One region of the Shewanella sp. BF02_Schw genome, then DNA from elsewhere that is predicted to be linked to it. Evidence: predicted binding sites of a transcription regulator. Region 1 holds the regulator's gene; each other region holds the start of a gene.
The links. The regulator MetJ, encoded in region 1, represses methionine synthesis genes. The targets are predictions, from matches to a motif close to TAGACGTCTAGACGTCTA.

Region 1 (3,294 bases):
CAACTGCGATACCAACTTTAATGTAAGTGTTCATCATTTTGTCCTCTGTCGGGCTTATTAGGGTTGTGCATTAACAGCATTTAATTATTTCTTTGCTGTAAACAATGTTACCTAAAAGTGAGTAGTGTTAATTTGAAGTAGATCATATCCATGAGAAAAATCTAATTGAAAAAAAGTTAATTGAAAGAAATCTAATGAACTAGTGTGATGTGGATCTATTGCGCCAAGATGAGGATTTTGCTAGAGGAGATAAAAGTGGTTTTTTTGATACTTATTGATGGCGTTTTTAGGTGAGAAATAGACTGCTTGATAAATAGAAGGGGAAGATTTTAATCATTATTAGCGAACAAGCCCATTGATGGCTGGTTTTGTTTACAGGTACAGAATAGCTGATTAGCTGATTAGCTCATTAACGTGTTGGTCGACATAATCACTAACACAGTGGCACTAATACTACATAACACTAAGGTGACTATGCGGGTTTTATCTTTATCAACGCGGCCAATTAATCTACCTGAGACAAGATAACCAGCAACGACTGAAGGCAATAATAGCAGTGATAGCCATAAATGCTTCACTTCAACTAAGCCGACGATGGTTAGAATAGCTAAGGCAATTAATGAGCTAAACACGAAAAAGGCAGATAATGCCGCTCTAAACTGACCTGGGTCTTGGCCTGCAAGCAAAATGGCCATTGGTGGACCACCGATAGCAGCGATATTGCCAAATATGCCTGAAAATACCCCAGCGATAAATAAACTGAGGCGATTAATAGGGGCGGTAAAGCGAAAGATGCTAAGAATAACAGCAATAAACACAATGCCTGCAATCACTAAGCCTAGTATGGCTTGTGGGGCAAACAGCAATAATCCAGCGCCTAAAAACCCCCCAGGGATCCGCCCGAGTAAGGCATATTGCAAACCATTAAATTGTAGATGACCGCGTTCTCTAAATAAGGTCATTGCAGAAATGGCAAAGCCCATAACAATAATAGGAACAGGAACTAATTGAGGATTAACAATATACAGCAGCGGGCTAGCAACAACGGCTAACCCAAAGCCAATTAAGCTTTGGGTTAGCGCGCCAAAAAACACGATAATCGATGCCAGTATCAAGGTCGTTGGATCGATAAATGACATCATAAGTTCTCTTTAAAAACATGACGACTTCTTATTAGGGTCGTTTCAAAGTCTGTGAGGTATTGACTAATCAGTGAATTATTCGAGCTCTTCCCACTCGATACCCATATCATCCATTAACTTTTTCGCTTCACTTGGAATGCTATCAGGCTGATCTTTTGATAGATCACCGTCATAAGGTAATGGTTGACCTGTGTACGCATGCAAAAATGCTTCGCATAGCAGTTCACTGTTAGTTGCATGGCGCAGATTATTTATCTGGCGACGCGTCCGCTCATCCGTCAGTACTTTTAATACTTTTAAAGGGATAGAAACCGTAATTTTTTTTACTTGTTCATTTTTTTTGCCGTGCTCGGCATATGGGCTGATATATTCGCCATTCCACTCAGTCATTAACTTACCCTTAACGATAAATACGCTGCAGATTTTAAACCGTTACAATCTCTAGTCAAATTATTGCTACTATTTAATCCCGATTGCAAATAGATTTCTTGATGTTTAGACGTCTAAACGTCTATTTAAGTTGACGGATGGGGATCTCTTAGGTAAATTTGGACGTCTAGACATCTCTTTGTGTGTTTGTGAAATTTTAGGAGTTACCATGACTAAGCATCAAAACGCCACATTGGCCGTTCGCCAAGGTATTGAAACAGACACACAACATGGTGCTATCGTGCCACCGATTTATTTATCGACCAATTATTCATTCGATGGCCACAATAATCCGCGCGAGTTTGATTACAGTCGTTCGGGTAATCCTACTCGATGTATTTTAGGTGACGCACTCGCCAAACTCGAGCAAGGTGCTACCGGCGTGGTGACATGTACCGGCATGGCGGCGATTACATTGGTGACTAGCTTACTTGGCCCAGAGGATTTATTGGTTGTGCCGCACGATTGTTATGGTGGCAGTTACCGCTTATTTACTAACTTGGCCAAAAAAGGCCAATTTAAGTTATTGGTTGTTGATCAAACTGATGCGCAAGCGCTGAGCAAAGCGATAGCTCAAAAACCGAAAATGGTGTGGTTAGAAACGCCATCGAATCCTTTATTGCGGGTGGTAGACATTAATGCCATTAGTATCGCTTGCCATGACGTTGGCGCGCTAGTGACAGTCGATAACACCTTTTTATCACCAATATTACAGCAGCCATTATTATTAGGTGCAGACATTGTGATTCACTCAACCACCAAATACATCAATGGTCATAGCGATGTGGTCGGTGGGGCTGTAGTGGCTAAAGATCCTCAAGTGGGTGAGTTGTTACATTGGTGGTCAAATACTCTTGGGCTTACGGGGTCAGCATTTGACAGTTATTTAACCCTCCGAGGCTTACGTACTTTAGCGGTACGAATTCGTGAGCATCAACGTAATGCACAAAAGATTGTTGAGTTACTCAGCGCCAGTGATGTGGTGGCCAAGGTGTATTATCCGGGTTTAAAAGACCATCCAGGTCACGAAATTGCGGCAAAACAACAACAAGGCTTTGGCGCTATGTTAAGTTTTGAGTTAATCGGCGGCGAAGCGGAAGTGGTGGCATTTTTAAAGGCGCTGTCGTTGTTTAGTGTTGCCGAAAGTTTAGGCGGAGTGGAAAGTTTAGTCGCCGTTCCGGCCACTATGACCCATAGAGCAATGGACCCACAAGCAAGGCAAGAGGCTGGTATTAAAGAGACTTTATTGAGACTATCTGTCGGTATTGAAGATGCAGATGACCTCTTGGCCGATATTCAAGCAGGCCTAGCAGCTGTTGCCGCGATAAAATCAGCTTAATTCGAGTTTAAGTTAGCTGTGGTTTCGACCAAATTGGGTAAAATAGCAAAACATGCACTTGCAACACTATTGGTTTCAAAATAGAAGTCTAGCAGTCGCAACAAAAGTCGTAGTTGTTTAAGGAGTCAGTAATGACGCGAAGTCATTTACATAAGTTTGGTGGTTCAAGTTTAGCGGATGCAGATTGCTATCGCCGTGTTGCACATATTCTACTTACGCATGGTCAGAGTGATGATTTAGTTGTGGTATCCGCCGCCGGAAAAACGACTAACTTCTTATACAAATTATTGAGCCTGCGTGACAGCGGTCAGTTGTGGCAAGAAGAGCTGCAAATTCTGATCAGTTACCAGCAGACGTTAATTGAACAATTATTATCAAACGAGC
Region 2 (3,294 bases), on a different contig from region 1:
CTTTGATGAGTCAATCATGATGGGCACGCGGGAGATGTCGGGCTCAGAGGCGATTAAGTTTAAAAACTTCGCCATTGACGCCACGCCATCAAGCATACCTTCGTCCATGTTGACGTCGATAATTTGCGCGCCATTTTCAACCTGCTCGCGCACGACATCTAAGGCTTCTTCAAACTTTTCTTCTTTAATTAAGCGTAAAAACTTAGCCGAACCGGTCACGTTAGCGCGCTCACCGACGTTAACAAATAACGAGTTTTTGTCGATGGTGAGTGGCTCTAGGCCCGATAAACGACACGCAACAGGTATATCTGGTATCTGTCTTGGTTCGTGTCTGAGTACCGCTTCACGAATAGCACTAATGTGTGCGGGTGTACTACCACAACAACCGCCGACAATATTGAGCATGCCTTCTTGCGCCCATTGATTAATGACTTCGGCCATTTCTTCTGGGGTTTCATCGTAGCCACCAAATTCGTTGGGTAAGCCAGCATTTGGGTGGGCAGAGACATAACATTCGGCAATACGTGATAATTCTTCAACGTACGGGCGCAGCTCTTTTGGTCCGAGGGCGCAGTTAAGGCCAATCGATAACGGCTTGATATGGCGCAAAGAGTTATAAAACGCTTCGGTGGTTTGGCCGGTTAATGTACGACCAGAGGCGTCGGTAATAGTGCCAGAGATCATAACAGGTAGGCGATCGCCAAGTTGATCGAATACTTTTTCAATCGCAAATAGGGCGGCTTTGGCGTTTAAAGTATCAAAAATGGTTTCAACCATAATGATATCGGCGCCACCTTCAATTAAGGCGCTGGTGGATTCGACATAAGCGTCGACTAATTGGTCGAAACTGACATTACGAAACGCTGGGTCGTTAACGTCTGGACTGATAGAGCAAGTACGGTTGGTTGGGCCTAATACACCAGCAACATAACGTGGTGAACCTGTTTGCGCGGCCACTTCGTCGGCCGCTTGGCGGGCGACTCGGGCGCCAGCAAGGTTAATTTCAGCGGCTAGCGACTGCATATCGTAGTCGGCCATGGCAATGGTGGTGGCATTAAAGGTGTTGGTTTCAATAATGTCGGCACCGTTTAGCAGGTACTGAGTATGAATATCTTTAATGATTTGCGGTTGGCTGAGTACTAATAAGTCGTTGTTGCCTTTAACATCGCAATGCCAATCTTTAAAACGCTCGCCACGATAATCTTCTTCTTCCAACTTATAGTCTTGGATCATGGTGCCCATGGCGCCATCTAAAATCACAATACGCTGCGCTAACAATGCATTAAGTTGTTTAAGTGTTTGACTGTAAGAAGTCGATTTCGCCATAACAGTTACCTTTTTATCACTATGTTGCTTGATACCTTGATTGAGATAAGCATACCCTTATTTTTACAATAGTAGGGCGATAACATCATTGTTATGTACAAAGGATATGTACAACGGTTACCTACAGCAGTTGCGTTAACCGTTACAGACAACTGCCGTGGACAATTGTTGCGTACAATGATTATCTTCTAAATGATTATCTTTTAAGATAGTATTTTAGACATATAAACGTATAGACGTCCATAGTACGCGAATTTTTATCACTAGAGCAAGGCTGAATTAAATGAAACAAGCCAAGATAATATTAATGCGCCATGGAGAATGCGAAGGTGGGTCTATATTTCGCGGCCAAACCGATGTAAAGCTCACCGACACTGGGATGGCCCAAATGCAGCAAGCGTTTGCTGAACTGCAATTCCCCATTAGCCATGTGTTTAGTTCGCCATTGCAACGGTGTCAGCAATTTAGCCAGCCTTTAACGCAGCGATTAACATTACCGTTAACGACGATACCAGCACTGCAAGAAATTGATTTTGGTGTCTGGGATGGGCAATCGTTTGATGCAATTTATAAGCAAAACCCAGGTAAATTTGATGCTTACTGGCATAACCCATGGTTGGCTGATAGCACGCCTGATAAAGCCGAGTCGGTAAGCGATTTTGCTGCGCGAGTAGAAGCCGGGCTCATGAGCGTGGTTGATGAACTGTGGCGCTCACGTCATCAGCAGCACTCTTGTTTACTGTCTATCGACGAACAACAAGGGCAAAGCTTGCCGCAAACTGCTCAAGCTGTCGATTGTCCCCATGCGTTAGTGGTTACTCACGGTGGGGTGATGCGCTGTTTAATGGGCTACGTGCTTAAGGTTGGCCAATCTAGCGGAATATTCGCTAACCTAGCGATCCCCTATGCTGCTATTATGGTGCTCGATGTCTATTGGCCTGATGATGTTGATAAGGTTGACGCTTTTCAAGCAACAGCAATGAATAACAATACCGCTAAAGTGAGCTTTACCTTACATTGGCCGTAACACTTCATTAGCTGAGCGTTACAACCATAATGTCATTATTTTTGCGCCATAATTTGCGTAATAATTTGCGTAATAATTTGCATAATAATCTGCGCCATAACGTGCGTAGTCATTAGTGTCACAATTTGCATAGTTATTGGCATAGTTATTGGCATAGTTATCAGCGCCGTTATTTGAATAGTTATTTGCGTCATAATTGTCGTAATAATCTGCGTCGAAACCATAGTGCCTTTCAAGGTATTGGGAATTGGGATAAGCCCAAACTGTACCCGCAACTGTAGATGTACCCATCGAGTATTGGTGCATAAGTCAGATACCAGCTTTGAATCGCCTCAATATCCATGCCTAAGCGGGTGACTTAGGGGAGTTATTAATTAAATGTTTGTGTTAAATAATTGGACATGGCGGGCTAACTTTCATGTCTGAATCTGTATTAGATGTAAATCATCTTTTTTGGCAAGTCGATAATAAAACGATTCTGGCGGACATTCATTTCAGTTTGCCTAAAGGCCAGATGCTAGGACTAATTGGCCCCAATGGTGCAGGAAAGTCGAGCCTGCTACGCTGCTTGTATCGTTATATTGTGCCAACCAGTGGCGATATTGAGATATTTTCTAAACCCATCAGTGAGTATTCCTCTAAGTTGTTAGCGCAGAATATTGCTGTGGTGCAACAAGATACCCCGCATTATTTTGACATGACCACCGAGCAATTAGTGTCGATGGGGCTTACTCCGCATAAAGGCTTGTTTGACTCTAACACAGCCCAAGACCGTGAACGTGTGGTGAGTGCCTTAACCAAAGTTGGATTACAGCAAAAAGCTCAGCAACAATATGAACTGTTATCTGGCGGTGAAAAACAACGTGCCCTAATTGCCCGCGCCATTGTGCAACAGCCGCATATTCTTATTTTAGATGAACCGACCAATCACTTAGATATTC
Region 3 (3,294 bases), on a different contig from region 1:
AGCCTTGAGAGGCTTTAATACGATCTAGATTTTGTCTGAGTTTGGCTCATTGATCTTATTGAGTTAGATTATTAATCTAGATTATTTATCGGGATCATTGAGCTGCATCAACACTAGTGGTCGTTGTTCACTGTGATAGCGACGATACAACTGAGTGATGTCTGCTGGTATCGCTGATAAATCATTTTGACCTATCACGACATTTTGATCTATAACGATAAAGTGCTGCTGTTGATATAAGCCAATTAACCACGGATGAGCAAACAAGAAGCAATTTTTAGCGGTTAATTTGGGCGCGATAAATTTCAATAACTGAGTTGAAAGCTGTTGTCCACGGTAGTCAGGGTGAACCAATAATCCATTGATTAATTGATATTGGCCAATAGGTTTAACTCTTACCGCAGCGATTATTTTTTGCTGGCTTACATCAACTTCATCAGTAGCTGGTGGGCTTAGATGATGAATGACAGCCACAGACTCTTTCTGAGCTAATCGAGCATACGGCATATGTTGACGATAGAATAACTTGATTGCAGACCACTGTTTAATGGCTGGCAAGTTAATGGCTGGAATGTTAGTAACAGGGCTGTTTATCGCACAGGGGTTAGTTGCCGTTGATGGCTGGTGGTTTGCTGTTATCTTTGTGTTTAGCCAAGTGGGTTGATACATAATCTGAGCCATTGTTGAGATTAAATGTTGAGATTAAATGTTTAGATCAAATCATTGTATTGCCAATGATAGATAAAATAAAACCGCCAGTTGGCGGTTTTATTTTTTATCGTGTTAGCTTAATACAGACACTAGCTTAAGACGATAATTATGCTGGCTGATTATAAACCTGCATCTGCACGAAGTGCTTCAGCTTTATCAGTCGCTTCCCAAGGGAAGATATCTCGGCCAAAGTGGCCATAAGCAGCAGTTTGCTGATAGATTGGGCGTGCCAAATCTAGCATTGCTGTTAAGCCGTATGGACGTAATTCGAAGTGTTGACGTATTAATTTAATCAATACTTCTTCTGATACTTTACCGGTACCGAATGTTTCAATACTAATAGACGTTGGCTCTGCAACACCAATAGCATATGACACTTGTAGCTCACAACGGTCAGCTAGACCAGCAGCAACGATATTTTTAGCTACATAACGTGCAGCATAAGCCGCACTACGGTCTACTTTTGATGGGTCTTTACCAGAGAAAGCACCACCACCGTGACGAGCCATACCGCCGTAGGTATCTACAATAATTTTACGACCTGTCAAACCACAATCACCAACAGGGCCACCAATCACAAAGCGACCAGTAGGGTTGATAAAGTATTTAGTGTCTTTGTTTAACCATTGAGCAGGTAATACCGGCTTGATGATAGTTTCCATTACCGCTTCAATTAAATCAGCTTGACTCACGTCTTCACGATGTTGAGTAGATAATACAATCGCATCAATACCGATGATTTTGCCATCATCATAAGCAAACGTTACCTGGCTTTTAGCATCTGGGCGTAACCAAGGCAGTGTGCCGTCTTTGCGTACTTCAGACTGACGCTTAACTAATTTGTGCGCGTAAGTAATCGGTGCAGGCATTAATACATCAGTTTCATTGCTGGCATAACCAAACATTAAACCCTGATCACCAGCACCTTGCTCTGCAGGGTCTGAACGATCAACACCTTGATTGATGTCTGGTGACTGTTTGCCTATGGCATTAAGTACCGCACATGAATCAGCATCAAAACCCATATCTGAATTGGTGTAACCGATTTCGCGTACGGTTTTACGGGTAATTTCTTCAATGTCTACCCAAGCAGAAGTGGTGACTTCACCGCCCACTAATACCATACCGGTTTTGACATACGTTTCGCACGCAACACGAGCCTTTGGATCTTGCTCAAGTATTGCGTCTAATACCGCATCAGAAATCTGATCGGCGATTTTATCTGGATGACCTTCTGAGACAGACTCAGAGGTAAACAAGTGCTTTGCCATAATAGGAGAATCTCGTTGGTTGCATTTGAATATACGTCTAGACGTCTATTTTAGTCGAAATCTAATTTGATAACACCCCTTTGTACGAATTTAACTGGAGAATTGTGCAATGGAGCATAATTTTTTTTGTTAATCATAGATATGTTTATACTGGTGAAAAATCAAGTGTTTGATTCATATTGCTTTATTTAAATGCTCATCGACTTGCGCGGTGTATTTATCATAAAAATAGACAATGTTTTTGATAGATTAGAGATTATATTGCCTAATCAGAGCCATAGCTCTGCCAATCACGATACTTTTTATTTATAAGTGGCAATAAATAATTACTCTGTATTTATCTCATGTTATGGTCATGATGACCATTTTGTGCTGTATTTACGATGTTTATTTATTGGCATTGTATGAAATCACCGTTTATTTAACGGTTAAAAAGAAACCCGAAAAATTTTAATTTGCGTCACATCGCCTTGTAGGGGAAAATATGGCTTCACAATTGCCCGTTAGACCTTACAAACAAGCAGGAGAGAGCATGTCATCTCGTAAAGTACTCGCTAACGCTATTCGCGCCCTAAGTATGGATGCGGTTCAAAAAGCTAACTCTGGTCATCCAGGTGCCCCAATGGGGATGGCAGATATCGCCGAAGTGCTATGGAATGATTTTCTAAAGCACAATCCAACTAATCCTAACTGGGTCGATCGCGATCGTTTTGTTCTGTCAAACGGTCATGGCTCTATGCTTATATACTCTTTATTGCATTTAACTGGCTATGAATTGCCTATTGAAGAGCTAAAGCAATTCCGTCAGCTGCATTCAAAAACGCCTGGTCATCCTGAATATGGTTATACCCCTGGTGTTGAAACTACAACCGGTCCTTTAGGCGCTGGTTTGAGTAATGCTGTTGGTATGGCTATTGCGGAAAAAACCTTGGCGGCTCAGTTTAACCGTCCAGGCCACGACATCGTCGATCACTTCACCTACTGTTTCTTAGGTGATGGCTGTTTAATGGAAGGTATTTCTCACGAAGTCAGTTCATTAGCCGGAACATTAGGCCTTGGAAAGTTAGTCGCATTTTGGGATGACAACGGTATTTCTATCGATGGTCATGTTGAAGGCTGGTTCACTGATGACACTCCTAAGCGTTTTGAAGCCTATGGCTGGCACGTTATTGCCGATGTAGATGGTCATAATCCAGATGCTATCCGCGCCGCGATTGAACAAGCTAAATCTGTAACAGATAAGCCATCGATGATTTGCTGTAAAACCATTATTGGTTTTGGTTCGCCTAACAAGTCTGGTAGCCATGATTGT

Region 2: a site for MetJ is predicted at 1,552-1,569, ahead of metH (methionine synthase). Genes of this name have one in related genera too.
Region 3: a site for MetJ is predicted at 2,013-2,030, ahead of metK (methionine adenosyltransferase). Genes of this name have one in related genera too.

Annotation. Positions count from the first base shown of each region.
Region 1 is NZ_JABKAW020000004.1:386,780-390,073, forward strand. Features, by position in the region: gene HNW13_RS17015 (cytochrome c) at 1-37, opposite strand, end outside; gene HNW13_RS17020 (sulfite exporter TauE/SafE family protein) at 402-1,142, opposite strand; gene metJ (met regulon transcriptional regulator MetJ) at 1,218-1,532, opposite strand; gene metB (cystathionine gamma-synthase) at 1,741-2,910, shown strand; gene HNW13_RS17035 (bifunctional aspartate kinase/homoserine dehydrogenase II) at 3,042-3,294, shown strand, end outside.
Region 2 is NZ_JABKAW020000002.1:240,688-243,981, reverse strand. Features, by position in the region: gene metH (methionine synthase) at 1-1,326, opposite strand, end outside; gene HNW13_RS09525 (histidine phosphatase family protein) at 1,610-2,353, shown strand; cobalamin riboswitch at 2,560-2,693, shown strand; gene HNW13_RS09520 (ABC transporter ATP-binding protein) at 2,772-3,294, shown strand, end outside.
Region 3 is NZ_JABKAW020000007.1:186,377-189,670, forward strand. Features, by position in the region: gene HNW13_RS20785 (GNAT family N-acetyltransferase) at 82-558, opposite strand; gene metK (methionine adenosyltransferase) at 831-1,982, opposite strand; gene tkt (transketolase) at 2,515-3,294, shown strand, end outside.